4 regions of the Amphritea sp. GJ51-11 genome follow, and region 2 is predicted to be linked to each of the others. Evidence: predicted binding sites of a transcription regulator. Region 2 holds the regulator's gene; each other region holds the start of a gene.
What was found. Region 2 encodes sigma-54, which starts transcription at its own class of promoters, with help from an activator protein. Its sites were predicted from a motif close to TGGCACNNNNNTTGCTNT; they were not measured.
Positions count from the first base shown of each region.

Region 1: the regulator sigma-54 is predicted to act here: its motif matches at 2,064-2,081, upstream of AC0L4K_RS15255 (glutamine synthetase III family protein).
Region 3: the regulator sigma-54 is predicted to act here: its motif matches at 1,852-1,869, upstream of AC0L4K_RS07075 (ammonium transporter).
Region 4: the regulator sigma-54 is predicted to act here: its motif matches at 1,621-1,638, upstream of peaA (quinohemoprotein amine dehydrogenase subunit alpha).

Region 1 is NZ_CM147881.1:3,409,233-3,412,935, forward strand. It holds gene AC0L4K_RS15250 (potassium/proton antiporter) at 312-1,919, shown strand; gene AC0L4K_RS15255 (glutamine synthetase III family protein) at 2,180-3,703, shown strand, end outside.
Region 2 is NZ_CM147881.1:613,845-617,547, forward strand. It holds gene AC0L4K_RS02645 (HPr family phosphocarrier protein) at 1-31, opposite strand, end outside; gene rapZ (RNase adapter RapZ) at 48-905, opposite strand; gene ptsN (PTS IIA-like nitrogen regulatory protein PtsN) at 910-1,353, opposite strand; gene hpf (ribosome hibernation promoting factor) at 1,378-1,668, opposite strand; gene AC0L4K_RS02665 (RNA polymerase factor sigma-54) at 1,729-3,240, opposite strand; gene lptB (LPS export ABC transporter ATP-binding protein) at 3,262-3,703, opposite strand, start outside.
Region 3 is NZ_CM147881.1:1,625,357-1,629,059, reverse strand. It holds gene AC0L4K_RS07085 (ethanolamine ammonia-lyase subunit EutB) at 1-80, opposite strand, end outside; gene AC0L4K_RS07080 (hypothetical protein) at 212-379, opposite strand; gene AC0L4K_RS07075 (ammonium transporter) at 391-1,743, opposite strand; gene AC0L4K_RS07070 (DUF1989 domain-containing protein) at 2,227-3,703, opposite strand, start outside.
Region 4 is NZ_CM147881.1:2,949,938-2,953,640, forward strand. It holds gene peaA (quinohemoprotein amine dehydrogenase subunit alpha) at 1-1,546, opposite strand, end outside; gene AC0L4K_RS13200 (aldehyde dehydrogenase family protein) at 2,173-3,672, shown strand.

The sequences.
Region 1 (3,703 bases), 1.9 Mb from region 2:
CAATTCTTCTCATGGATTGGTTATACCCTCAAGCGCCCCTATATAGACAACGAGATAAACCACAAGCAGTATGATTCGAGCAACGGTGTGTTGAACTCCACCCCGCTTATTCGGACTAATAGATAGCAGGTAAGCTGGCAGGTCCTCATACAATTCGCAGGATTTTAGCCCCTTCACACTAAAGGACGCCTAATGTTCCCCATTGACCATCAAATTCTTATTGCGGCGGTATTACTGTTTGCCGGTGTAATCACCAGTAAACTTTCCCCCGCATCGGCCTACCGGTACTGGTTATCTTTCTCGGTATTGGCATGCTGGCAGGTGAAGATGGTATTGGTAGAATCCAGTTTGATGATGTGGATACCGCCCATGCACTGGGCACCTTAGCACTGGCGATCATCCTCTTTGATGGTGGCTTACAAACCTCACTGTCCTCAATTAAGCTCGTCTGGAAACCCGCCAGCGCACTAGCAACCTTAGGGGTTGCCATTACCGCCGGAATAACCGGTGCCGCGGCGGCTTTTATATTAGACCTGCCCCTGCCCGTCGGCTTTCTGCTAGGTGCCATTGTTGGCTCAACCGATGCGGCAGCGGTATTCACCATCTTACGTAATGCAGGCATCCACCTAAGCCCCCGGCTTAAATCCACTCTAGAAATAGAAAGCGCATCCAACGATCCGATGGCAATCTTTCTCACCATCGGCTTGCTGCAACTGGTCACCACCAATGCAATGCCCGGCACTGAGTTATTAATACTCTTCATCCAGCAGATCGGCGTTGGCTCCATTATCGGCTTAGCGATCGGCTATCCTGCGGTGAAACTGTTTAACCGCATATCGTTACAGGCACCGGGGCTTTATCCAGTGATGGTATCGGCCTGTGGATTACTCTCCTTTGGTGTTTCAGCTACCCTTGGCGGCAGTGGTTTCTTCTCTGTTTTTATTACCGGCGTCATTATTGGTAATGGTCGCTTTGTTTATCAACGGGCCACTTTCTTGTTCCACGACGGGCTCGCTTGGTTAAGCCAAATCGGCATGTTTGTGATGCTCGGTTTGCTAGTAACCCCCACCTCGCTGATCCATGTTTGGCGCGAAGGATTACTGATCGCCTTGGTGTTAATCTTTGTCGCCCGTCCGCTAGCGGTTGCGCCCTTATTGGCCTTCTTTGGCTTCAACAAACGCGAAATAGGCTTAGTATCCTGGGTTGGCCTACGAGGCTCAGTGCCAATTATTCTAGCCATCTTCCCACTCATCTTTGGCTTGCCTCAAGCCCCCCTGCTGTTCAACGTGGTCTTCTTCGTGGTGTTAATCTCCGCCACACTGCAGGGTTCAACGCTGCCCTGGATGGCAAGAAAATTGAAACTGATTGTGCCACCTCCCGCGACCCCCTCGGCAACATTGGAAATCGCGGCGCTGGCCAACGTTGACACCGAAATTGTCAGATATACCTTAGGGCAAAATGCCAAAGTGCTCGACCTGACGATCTCTCAGTTAGCCTTACCAGAAGGCGCTGTCATCGCGATGATCACCCGTGGCAGCGATGTATTTCCGCCTAGAGGCTCAACCAAACTAGAGGCCGAAGATCATCTCTTTATTGTCTTAAAACCCGGCCTGCGCCGATTCGTAGACTGCATTTTTTCAACTATATCTCCGAGCTTGGCAACCGACCTGCCCGATGCCGAATTACTGCTGAAAGGCTCCGCTACGCTAGAAGATGTCTTCAGATCCTACGGTATCATCATCGGCCCCACCGATAGCACCAGCCTGAGTGACTTTGTAAAGCAGGAGGTTAAAACCTTACAGGTCGGCGGCCAAGTCATCATTAACGCCGGCACCTTGACCATACAGAGCCTACAAACCCACGACGTGGCCACCATTAGCTTTGTGCGCAATCCGTTGATTCAACCAAGCGACAGCTAATCATTAATAATCAGGAGAGGTCATCAGTTGACCCCTCCTGACCGACATAACGCACACACGACGCTCAGCCATACAATGCCACCATCAACGCGACGCCTCTGTTTTAACACTATTTTTAGCGCTCAAACAAAAATAGCACCAACTTGGTTCGCTTATTGCTTAATAGATAAGCATTAATATTGAGTTTTCGACTATCAGGGTTACCACAACCCGTACCAGCAAAAATCCACTGTAACAATTTGGATAAAAAGGGGAAGAATATGAGCAGAAATGAAACACGTTTGAGTGCGGTTAATGAAATCACTAACGCAGCACCATACACAACGACCATGACAGCCCCGCTGACTCAAATCTGGGCGTCAGATGTTTTTGGTCTGCAGCAAATGGAAGAGTCGCTTTCAAAATCTGCTTTTAAATCCATCAAACAGACAGTACAAACCGGTTCTGAACTAGACCCTGCCGTGGCTGACGCAGTGGCTGCAGCCATGAAAGACTGGGCCATGTCCAAGGGTGCTAAGTTCTTCTCTCATATCTTTTACCCAATGACCAATGCTACCGCAGAGAAGCACGACGGTTTCGTTGTAACTAACTCAGATGGCGGCGCTATCACCGAATTTACTGGAAGTTTGCTGATTAAAGGTGAGCCGGACGGTTCATCTTTCCCGAACGGAAGCCTGCGAATGACTAACGCAGCACGCGGCTATACCGCATGGGATCCAACCAGCCCAGCCTATATGATGCACACCGCTAACGGTGCTGTATTGATGATTCCAAGCGTCTTTATGTCTTGGACCGGTGAAGCGCTGGATAAGAAAATCCCACTACTACGCTCAAATGCCGCCATGGACAGCGCCGCACAGAAAGTACTGTCATTGATGGGCGAAACAGAGATCGCAACCCTGAACTCAAGCTGCGGCGCTGAGCAGGAATACTTCCTCATTGATGAGAAGTTTGCCAACGCCCGCCCTGACCTATTGCTCGCAGGCAGAACACTGTTTGGTGCATCGCCGGCCAAGGGCCAAGAGTTCGACGATCACTATTTTGGTGCAATCCCTGAAAGAGTGCAGGTTTTCATGCAGGATCTGGAAGATAGACTCTATCGTCTCGGAATTCCGGCGAAAACACACCATAATGAGGTAGCTCCGGGCCAATTCGAGATCGCACCGTACTTTGAATCGGCTAATATTGCCTCCGATCATCAGCAATTATTGATGACTTTGCTGAAGAATACCGCCAAACGTCACGGCTTTGTCTGCCTGTTACATGAAAAGCCTTTTGCAGGTATAAATGGCTCAGGCAAGCATGTTAACTGGTCTGTAGGCAATTCGACCCAAGGTAATTTGCTTGATCCTGGCTGCACTCCGAATGAAAACCTAAACTTCCTGCTCTTTTGTGGTGCAGTAATTCGTGGCGTGCACAAATTTGGACCGCTATTGCGTGCAGTTATCGCTTCCGCTGCCAATGACCATCGCTTAGGAGCGAATGAAGCACCTCCAGCGATCCTATCTGTTTACTTGGGTGATCAGCTGGAAAAAGTTTTTGACGATATCAGAACCGGTGCACTTCACGTACCAACAACCGGCGGACAAATGGATCTAGGTCTGTCCCAGATTCTGAAGTTTGATCGTGATCCGGGCGACCGTAACCGCACCTCTCCATTTGCCTTTACCGGTAACCGCTTCGAATTCCGCGCAGTAGGTTCTTCTCAGTCTGTTTCTGGCCCTCTCGTGGCAATGAATACTATCCTAGCTGACTCCCTAGAATGGATCGCCGAGAAGTTGGAA
Region 2 (3,703 bases):
TGTTGATAATGGTGATCTTGGTTTCCAGCATTGATTAATACCTTTAATCAGTTCAGTTCGCGGTGGCGTATCTGGACATTATCCATAGTTGTTCGGAAATGACCAGCGAGACATTCGCTGATAAAAACAGAGCGGTGTTGACCTCCCGTACAGCCTATGCCAACACTGATATAACTGCGATTATTTTTTTCAAACAGTGGCAGCCACTTTTCTAGAAAAGCGGTGATGTCAGCGAGCATTTCTTGCACTTCAAGCTGTTGCTCGAGGAATTCTATGACCGGTTTGTCTTGGCCGCTATAACCTCGCAGGTGAGGCAGCCAGTATGGGTTAGGCAAACAGCGCACATCGAAGGTGAAGTCTACATCCAGCGGGATACCGTGCTTATAACCGAACGATTCGAATTGTAATGACAGTTCTTGCTCTTGTCGTTGGGCAATACGCAGTTTAATACTGTCTCTGAGTTCATAGAGTGACAGGTGGGTTGTATCAATACGGATATTGGCTAAATCGGATACCGGTTCGAGTAACTTTTTTTCATAGCTGATCGCCTGCTGTAAACCTTGGGAATCATTGGACAGGGGGTGCTTACGCCGAGTCGTACTGTAGCGTTTTAGCAGGGTTGTCTCTGAACTATCGAGGTAGAGTATTTCGCAGTCTAGTGCGTCTATTTCCCTCAGTTGTGTATAAATATCGGGAAACTGTTTCAGGTTGCTGTGTTGGTTACGGGCATCGATACTGACGGCAAGCTGATTAGGATGGTCTGGGTCGGATAAAATCTGATTGACCAAGTCAGGTAGCAGCGGGGCGGGAAGGTTGTCGATGCAGTAGAAGTTAACATCTTCCAGTGCTTGCAGGGCGGTTGATTTACCTGACCCTGAGCGGCCGCTGATGATAACTAGTTTCATCTGGCTAGACCTGCCTAGCTCCGGTGGCGACAGTGAAGAGTTCTTCAGCTGAGCCCGCGTTTCTAAGTTGCTGACGGAAGGATGCCTGACTGAATAGCTCGGCAAGATTACCCAGCGTTTGTAGATGTTGATCACAGGCTTCGGAGGGCACCACCAGAACGAAGAGTAAGTCGACCGGGCTGCCATCAATGGCATCGAAGTCGATCGGTTCTTTTAACTGAATAAGTAGCGCAGTGGCTTTCTCACACTCATCCAGACGACAATGGGGAATGGCCACGCCTTCACCGATGCCTGTACTGCCGAGTCTTTCACGGCCAAGTAGGCCAGCAAAGATCGTTTCAGTTTCAAGCTCAGGGTGCAGATCGGAAATCTGTTGGCTGGCAATTTCGAGGATACGTTTTTTACTACCCCCTCTAGAGCACAGAGTACTCCAGAGGGCGCTAATAATTCTGAAATTAGCATCGTATAATAGTTACTTGTGAGTTTTCATCTTTTCTTTGTGTTTAATGATCTGACGGTCAAGCTTGTCGATCAACCCATCGATGGCGGCGTACATATCTTCTTGTTCGTCGGAAGCAAACAGCTGACCACCGGCTACGTGAATTTCACCATCAGCTTTTTGGCGCGTCTTCTCAACGCTTAGAGTTACCTGTGCATTGGTGATGTTATCGAAATGCCGCTCCAGCTTCTCAAATTTATTCTGAACATACTCATTCAGGGAATCAGTCAATTCTACGTGGTGACCGGTAATATTGATCTGCATGGTAATCTCCTAGTGTTATTGTACCGGGTTGCCGCCCGGTTCCCATGATAAAAAAAGTCATTAAACTAAACGTTTTCGTTCATTAGAAGGTGGAATGCTAAGCGATTCTCTATATTTTGCAATGGTTCTTCGCGCAACATTGATACCTTGTTCCTCAAGCAGTTGGGCAATCTTGTTATCGCTTAAGGGTTTTGTTGGACTTTCAGCGACCACCAATTTCTTGATGAGCGCCCGAATAGCGGTCGATGAGCAGGTGCCACCGTTCACTGTAGTGACATGGCTGGAGAAAAAATACTTCAGCTCAAATATACCCCTTGGGGTATGCATATATTTCTGGGTGGTCACCCGAGAGATGGTCGATTCGTGCATTTCGACCGCCTCAGCGATATCGTGCAGCACCATCGGACGCATCGCCTCATCGCCATGCTCTAGAAAACCTTCTTGGCGGTGTACAATTTCACGGGTGACCTTCATTAAGGTATCGTTCCGGCTTAATAAGCTTTTGATAAACCAGCGAGCTTCTTGTAGATGGTTTTTCAGATAGGTGTTGTCAGGGCTGGTATCAGCGCGTCGGATCAAATCTGCATAGCCATCATTAATGCGTAGTTTAGGCGCAACTTCCGGATTCAGGCTTACCTGCCAGACACCTTTTTCTTTGTAAACCAGCACATCGGGAATAACATATTCCGATTGCGAGCTAGTGATCATTGAGCCGGGTTTAGGGTTCAGGGTGCGGATCAGGTTGATCGCCTGTAGTAACTGTGGCTCTCGCATCCGGGCTTTGCGCATCAGCTGTTTGTAGTCATGATTACCCAGTAAGTGGATATATTGAGTGACTAGTTTTAGCGCTTCGTTGCGATATTCGGTGTCATTGGGTAGTTGCTGTAGCTGAATGGCTAGGCACTCGCTTAGATCGCGTGCGGCTACGCCGGGTGGATCAAACTGTTGGATGCGTCGCAGTACCGCTTCGATTTCATCCAGTTCAATGCCGTTAAGTTGCTCATCATCCTGCTGATGGAAATATTCCAGGATTGAATCGAGTTCAACGTTGAGATAACCGTCAACATTAATGCCGTCAATAATATTGGTGGCGATCAGTTCGTCGATGGGACTCATCGGCGTGAGGTTTAATTGCCAGTTCAGGTGATCTTGCAGGGTTTCATCCGCAGTGTCATTCGACTCCATCTCCATATCGGAGAAATCATGGGATGATGAAGATGAACTAGAGACCGTCTGATAAGTGTCTTCCCAATTACTATCGGTCGATAGTTCATTGGGAATATCTTCATTCCAGTCGCTATCGGTGGCTTGAATCTCTTCAGACTCGGTGGTTTTGGCCGATGCTGAGACGGATTCATGATTGCTGACTTCTGCATCAGAGCTCGCTTGCTCGGCGGCATTATCTGAAGCGCTATCCTCTTCCGTTACTTCTAGCATCGGGTTCGATTCTAGTGCTTCCTGAATCTCCTGTTGCAGATCAAGCGTCGATAATTGCAGCAAGCGAATCGCCTGCTGTAATTGTGGGGTCATGGTCAGATGCTGACCCATTTTTAGTTGTAACGCTTGTTTCATAGAGAGTCGCTTATATACCTGTTACAGCTTGAATTGCTCACCGAGATAGGCTTCCCTGACCTGCTGGTTGGCAAGAATATCCTCTGGCGATCCTTCTGCAAGAATATAACCTTCACTGACGATGTAAGCTTGTTCGCAAATATCCAGTGTTTCGCGAACATTGTGATCGGTGATTAAGACGCCAATCCCCTTACTTTGTAAGTGCTTTACGGTTTGTTTTATATCACTGACTGAAATTGGGTCAACACCGGCAAAGGGCTCATCTAACAAGATAAAAGTGGGCTCAGTTGCCAGTGCGCGGGCAATTTCAACCCGTCGCCGTTCTCCACCGGAGAGGCTCATTCCCAAACTTTTCGTTAGATGGGAGATATGAAACTCTTCCAGTAGTTCGTCTAATTTTTGTTTACGCTCAGTCCGGCTCAACTCTTTACGGGTTTCCAGAATAGCCATCAGGTTATCATGG
Region 3 (3,703 bases), 1.0 Mb from region 2:
GGTGTCGCCTTAGCCAACAGTGTTTTAAGATCTTCAAACTGCCAGCGCTGCTGGCCTGCTGTGGCGGAATAAACGGTCATAATACGACGAACTCCACAAAGGTCGTTTTAAATAAACAATGAACAACGCATGTTATAAAAAATAAGTTCCGGAGCAGTGAGTACCACTCCGGAACAGGTTTCGTCCTATCGTAACACGACAGGACTAATCACTACTTATAATCGATATAGGTGTGATTTTCGTGCAGCACGCTGGCCAACACTGCACCTGCCGTAGCAAGAACAGCCAAACCCAGAATAAGCATCATAGCGGTTGGGCTATCCGCAAAGGTAAAGTACGCTTCTGCGCCTTCCCAACTAGTAATAGGACTTGAATTCATAGTCGTTCTCCTTAAGCCGTTGCAGTGGCTGTTACTTTAGTAGCCGGTATTTCAGATGAATATGCTGGCACTGATTCTGGATAAGCTTCCAGAGGTACTTCAACAATATCCAGACCCATCTCTTCCGCTTTAGGTGGTACACGTAGGAAGTTCACTTTCGCCATTACCCAAGACAGACCATAGCCTGGCACGAAGCCGAGTAGAGCCATGACACCGGCACTCATTAGCTGACCTGTGAATGAAACGTCAGGCGCACCTTCGATAACATTCGGGAAACCGCTGGCGAAGATACCTAGACCGATAATACCGATCAGACCGCCCACACCGTGAACCGCAAATGCACCTACTGCATCATCAACCTTAAACTTATTGGTGATGAACTTGTCCGCTAATGGCGCAACAACACCGCCGGTAATACCTAGCAGGAACGCTAGTGGTGGGTAATAAAGATCCAGACCTGGCGCCGCAGAGAAGATACCCGCCAGTGCACCGGACATCATCCAGAAAGGCTGACGAGTAACAAAGTAAGCACCAATAATACCGCCGGAGAAAGCCATCAGTGTATTGAAGCTAACTGCTGACAAGGTAACAGGCGTACCGAAGATAGTCGTCCATTGAGCGCTACCGGCATAGATGATACAGCCGCCGAGGAAACCGAAGAAACCAACAATGATCAGCATCAGACCGATAATGGTCATCGGCATACTATGACCTTTAATATCAACCGGCGTACCATCCGCAAGGAAGCGACCGATACGTGGCCCAAGGTTAATGGTGACACCCAGCGCAAAGAAGCCAGCAACCATATGTACGCAACCTGCTGCGCCAAAGTCATGGAAGCCCCACTCAACGGTCAACCAACCAGTTGGATGCCAGCCCCAGGCCGCGCCCAGAATCCAAACAACTGAACCGAGAATGATCGCCAGAATCAGGAAAGAGCTCATGCGAATCCGCTCAATCACCGCACCGGAGAAAATTGATGCGGTGGTTGCCGCAAAGAGGACAAAAGCACCCCAGAAGATACCACTCGCATTATCGGCTAGGTTCGGCCCCATATTCAAAGACCAAGGCAGACCTGCTGCACCCGCTTCATAATCGGGCGTGAAACCGTTGTACATGGCTAGATAGATCCACCAGCCGAAAAAGAAGAAGGTCGGAATAATAAAGGCGAATGCCAGAATGTTTTTCACACCAGATGCCAGGGCATTTTTCAGGCGTGAAGCACCCATCTCATACGCCAAAAAGCCTGCATGGATAATTATCATTAAACCGGTACACCACCAATAGAATACTTCCATATTGATGGTGCCCGTCATCTCTATCAGAGTTTGTAACTCTGCTAATGTAGGGGCTGTCTGCTCCATTTTGGGAAACCTCTCATCTGTTAAATTTTCTATTGCACAATCGTTTAGAACTGCGATTTAAGCCGTTAAATTTTATTTATCGTTGGTAAACTTTATTTCCCTTCAGGAAATGCATTTTTTATACCACCAGCAATATTTATTATTTAATATCAGTGAGTTAAATAATAAAAACCACTAATTACTCTCTCTTCCTCATCTTTTTATTGACCTTAAATGATGCACCGCACCAAAAAGAGTCTAAATCAGTCGTCACCCTTACATAGGTAATAGGGCTAACCTTGATGGCGTAAATCATAATGACCATCATTGCCTACGCTAAAAACGGATAACTCATCACCGACCCTCTTCGATTACAGGCATCCCCCTTTGAATTAACACCCATCATCCGCGGATGATGAGCGTCCAAACCTTGTTAATCACTCTCATCCATCACGTTATATCAAGCGTTCTAACCGCCCCACGCTGATATAGGTTTTGCTTTTATTAACTTCTGACGCGAGTTCTTTCTGGATCGTAGAACGGTAATGTGGTTGTACGCACCGGAATCCGTTTGCGCTGGCCATCCAGCTGTCCAACTTCCAGTACAGTGCCAGGCTCCGCAAACTGAGGCTCAACACGACACAAAGCGATTTGGCTTTTCAGGCTCGGCGAATAGGTCGCACTGGTCACCACGCCCACCGGGAAACGACCATTAAAGATTGAATCACCGTGGCTAACGGTTTCTTGACTATCGATCATCAGTCCAACCAGTTTTTTTCGACTCAATGGATTTTGAGCTGCAATCGCGTCGCGTCCAACAAAGTCATCGGTCTTGGTTTTCAACGGCACGGTAAAGCCAATGCCCGCTTCAAATGGATTGGTTTCGGCACAGAACTCATGTTCGGCAAAAATAAGCCCCGCTTCTATGCGCAATGTATCCAAGGCATCAAAGCCTAACGGCGCAATACCGAATGGCTCACCGGCCTGCCAAATCGTATCCCATAGCTGCTCGCCCTGATCCGGATGACACCAAACTTCAAAGCCAAGCTCACCGGTATAACCCGTCCGAGAAACCATCACCGGCATCCCATCCGGGCCACCGATGCGACCGGTCATAAAGCGGAACCAGCCTAGCTCAGCAACCGGAGTGCAAGACTCGGCGTTCCAAATAATCTGTTGCAGCAGGTTGCGACTTTGCGGCCCCTGTACTGCAACGTTATGAATCTGATCCGTGGATTCCCGTACCTGTACCTGCAAACCTTTCTCAGCGGCTAATTGACGTAACCAAATACCGCAGTATGAATCACCACAGATCCAACGAAACGCATGCTGCCCTAAACGAAATAACGTCCCATCATCGATCATCCCCCCCGTGCTGTGGCACACCGCCGAATAGACCACTTCGCCAATAGACATCCGTGAGACATTTCGCGTTAACGCATATTGCAGTAGGATTTCAGCATCAGGGCCGACCACTTCAAATTTTCTCAGTGGCGTTAAATCAATCATGGCGACACGCTCACGACAGGCTAAATATTCAGCCCGAGCACCATAATTCTGATATTCTGACGCCACCCAGTAGCCTCGATATTCAGTAAACTGTTTTGTCAGGGCGGATGTGCGGCCATGGAAACCGGTCGGCTTAGTCATACGGGGCTGTTCCTCTGGTGTAATTCGGTAACCCACAGAACGTGGAAATTCACAACGTGCCGGATAGATACGGACATGGATATCGGTGGGGTTCCAGCCATTGGCAGGATCAATATCATCGGGGCAAGCAGACGATGCACAGATCAAATCTCTGTTGGCTTGCAATAAGACATAATCACCTGCGCGCGACCAAGGCTCTTCAAATGCAATCGTGCCGCAATCACCGGCGCTGGTATTAAAAAAGAAATTGATCGCCGGCCAGCCATCCCTAGCGGTAATGCCATAACGACTCAAACTGCGATTGAAATTATCGGTACAGTTTAGGTGGCCA
Region 4 (3,703 bases), 2.3 Mb from region 2:
CTTCGGCATTCAGCGCCTTGTCCCCATCCATTACTTCAGCAATGACTTTGAGATTACCCGCATTATTGGTCGACATACGCCGTTCAGGGTTGGGTCCTGCCCCGGCGGTGATGAAGACACCGGTTTTCTCATTCATACGGCCGGTAAAGTGAACATCCCGATCCGCTTCAGCCTGCTCATTGAATGCTTCAACATGCCATTTAGCCGGTAGATAACCGATGCGCATATCATCCGCCGTACCCGGCTGACCATCGGCACCATTCATCCAGGCTTCCGCTTGAAAATAAGCATTATATTTCGGCGTTGAACCGCCATTGCCACCGACACGCGCAACCGTGAAGTCAGGCACGACATTGATGCGATCAATTTTGTTATAGACGTTGAGTGTGGCGCCTTCCGCTTTACCCGCATCCACCTTGCGTGGGCCCGGTTGTGCCTTATTGTTAGCCGTGGCTTGCACCACCACTTTGTTATCATCACGATAGATTTCACTGACTACGCTCACACCATCGCCGAGAGAGATCTGCTTGCCTAAGCCGGTTCCCACCAGCGTTAACACCTCTGTGCTACCTGCGCGGATATAGTTAGGCTGCACCGAGAGCAGTGTTGGTGTGCTACCGCTACGCACCGCGGAGAAATCCATACCGGCTTCATCATGCACCGTTTCAAACATACGGCCGGTGAGTTCATCACCATCGGCAGACAAAGCAAACACCTGGCGCATTTTGACACCATCGACGGTCAAGTTAGCACGCCATTCATAACCGGTATAAACCACTGCGCTACCGCTACCCTTCAGTGCCGAACCATCCGCATACTCGCCATCAACACTGACTTTATACTGATCCCCTTTACCGCCAGAGATCGTCATCACGCCACGGGCATTACCTTTGACAGGCATCTGTGCACTAAAACTCCAGCGACCACTCACGGGTACCTTAGTGACTTTTTGCCAGTTATCCCAACTGGTTGATTGCAGAGGGAAATTGCTGGCGAGTTCCGGCACCATCTTATTCAGTGCCAGCCCCATCCAATCACGGTCCCGTGCCTGGGCTTGATATTCAAGACTCGGCCACTGGCCTAAATGGAAGTTCACCAGATGGGTCCACTCAGACGCCGAACGGCGCTGTAACTGCACCCGCGCACCTGAGTGACATCGGGCACACATCTGTTCAAAGTCAGTCGATTCAAAGCTTTCCATGGTAGTCAGACGACGTTCTAAGGCATAACGAGAACCTTCGGTCTCCTCGGGTGCCAGCCCTTGCTTATCAGCAAAGTATTTCACCAAGGTTCGCCGCTCATCATCGGTGACCTCAAGACCATGCATCACCTGCATTCTGGCGATGGTCATCAACCAACCCTCAGGGGTTTTCCGTTGATGGCTCATACGGCTCATCTGCAAAGGTTCAGCTTTCTCTTGGGTATGGCACGCCACACACTTCGTTTGAATAATGGCTTCAGCATCAGCCGCCTGTATGGCTCCTGTTGGTAACATCAACCCCAGCAGAAACCCACCCGTCAACCGGGGTAGTTTAAAATTCTTCATCAAGGCCAGACTCCTTTGTTGTTAATTTAATTGGGCAGCCTCACACCGCTCATAGTTCTAACCTGTGAAGATATGTAGCACGGCGTGTGCCAAGAGAAATAATTCTATATTTTTCAATCATCTAGCTAGAAATAAGGGTAAACCACTAGGAATAAACGGCTTGGCGAGTGTTTTATTACGTAACACCGCTGTACAAAAATGTAACAGTATCGAGATACCCCTTGCGCTTTTCACCGCATCGTTGATCGAGAAAGCAACCCTTAAAAGACAACCCACCTCAATACAGCGCCCTCTCTGCCCCCTCAGCCCATGATCCGCCCGATATAGGGCGCTTATCTCGCCTATACGCTGACCGCCTCCATGAACAGCAGTCGTACAAACAAGCCTGCCAACTGACTTATTTTTTAACACTCTGTCTCAGAGTAAAACAGTTGGACGCTGTCAAAGCTCGCCTAAAAATCATGAACAAATGCATATAAAACAATCAGTTAATTGCATTTAATAACTCTGGCACAGCCCTTGCGATAGCAACTCTACTGAATAGCCATCCCACTGAGTTGCGGATTGTCTGTATAGGATTTCAGACCTCGGTCACAAAAAACATAACGATAATAAGGTTTATAAATATGAGCGAAACACAATTCTCCCCTTCGACAGCAGCGCTAGATTTTATTCAACGTCAGCATAAATTTTTGATCGGCGACCAATGGCTTGATGCCGAAGATGGCCGCACTCTACCGGTTATCAACCCTGCCAATGGCGAACAGATGGCCACCGTACCGAGTGGCAGCAAAGCGGATATTGATAAAGCGGTCGCTACAGCCCGTAAAACGTTTGAAGATTCAGAATGGAGCCGTATCAAGCCCGTCGATCGTCAAAAACTGTTATGGAACTTCGCCGATCTGATTGAAAAAAATGCGGGCTTGCTGGCTGAAATCGAAACACTGGATAATGGTAAAAATGTCGCCGTCGCAGAACATGTGGATATCCGTCTGGGTATCGACTTCCTGCGCTATATGGCTGGTTTTGCCACTAAAATCGAGGGGCGTAGTGTTGATGTTTCCGTGCCCTTTATGCCGGATGCTCAGTTCCATGGCTATACCCGTCGGGAAGCGGTCGGTGTGGTCGGCGCTATTGTCGCTTGGAACTTCCCTCTGCTACTCGCCTGCTGGAAACTCGGCCCAGCACTCGCGTCAGGTTGTACCGTGGTACTGAAACCAGCTGATGAAACACCACTCACCGCCCTGATGCTAGGTAAACTGGCACTGGAAGCGGGTTATCCACCGGGCGTCTTGAATGTTGTTACCGGCACCGGTATCGAAGCAGGTTCAGCCCTATCTCATCACCCCGATGTGGATAAACTCACCTTTACCGGTTCGACAGAGGTCGGCAAGCTCATCGGTAAAGCCGCGATGGATACCATGACACGGGTGACACTGGAACTCGGTGGTAAATCCCCCACCATCGTTTTAGAAGATGCCGATATCCCTACTGCAGCGGCCGGTGCAGCCAATGCCATCTTCTTTAACCAAGGGCAGGTATGCTGTGCCGGTTCACGTTTATATGTGCACAAAAAACACTTCGATAACGTCGTTGCCGATATCTCAAGCATTGCCGAAGAGATGACCATCGGAGCAGGCCTAAACCCTAATACGCAGATGGGCCCACTGATCTCGGCGAAACAGCAACAACGAGTGTGTAACTATATCGATCAAGGACGTCAGAGTGGTGCCACTATTACCACCGGTGGCGGTGCCGTAGATGGCCCGGGTTTCTTCGTTAAACCAACAGTGATGGTGGATGTCGACCAAAAATCTGCGGTGGTACAGGAAGAGATCTTTGGCCCGGTACTGGTCGCGATGCCTTTTGATGATATTGAAGAAGCGGTACGTATCGCGAACGACAGCCAATACGGCCTCGGTGCCAGCATCTGGTCAAACAACCTCTCGCAGGTACACCGGATGATCCCGCGCATCAAATCCGGTTCCGTCTGGGTTAACTGCCATACCGCACTCGATCCGGCCCTACCGTTCGGTGGCTATAAACAGTCAGGCCTAGGCCGGGAGATGGGCAGTGATGTGATCGAACATTACACCGAAGTAAAATCGGTATTGATGAGCATCTAAACCCGATCAGCACTTAACAAAAAGAGTAGCG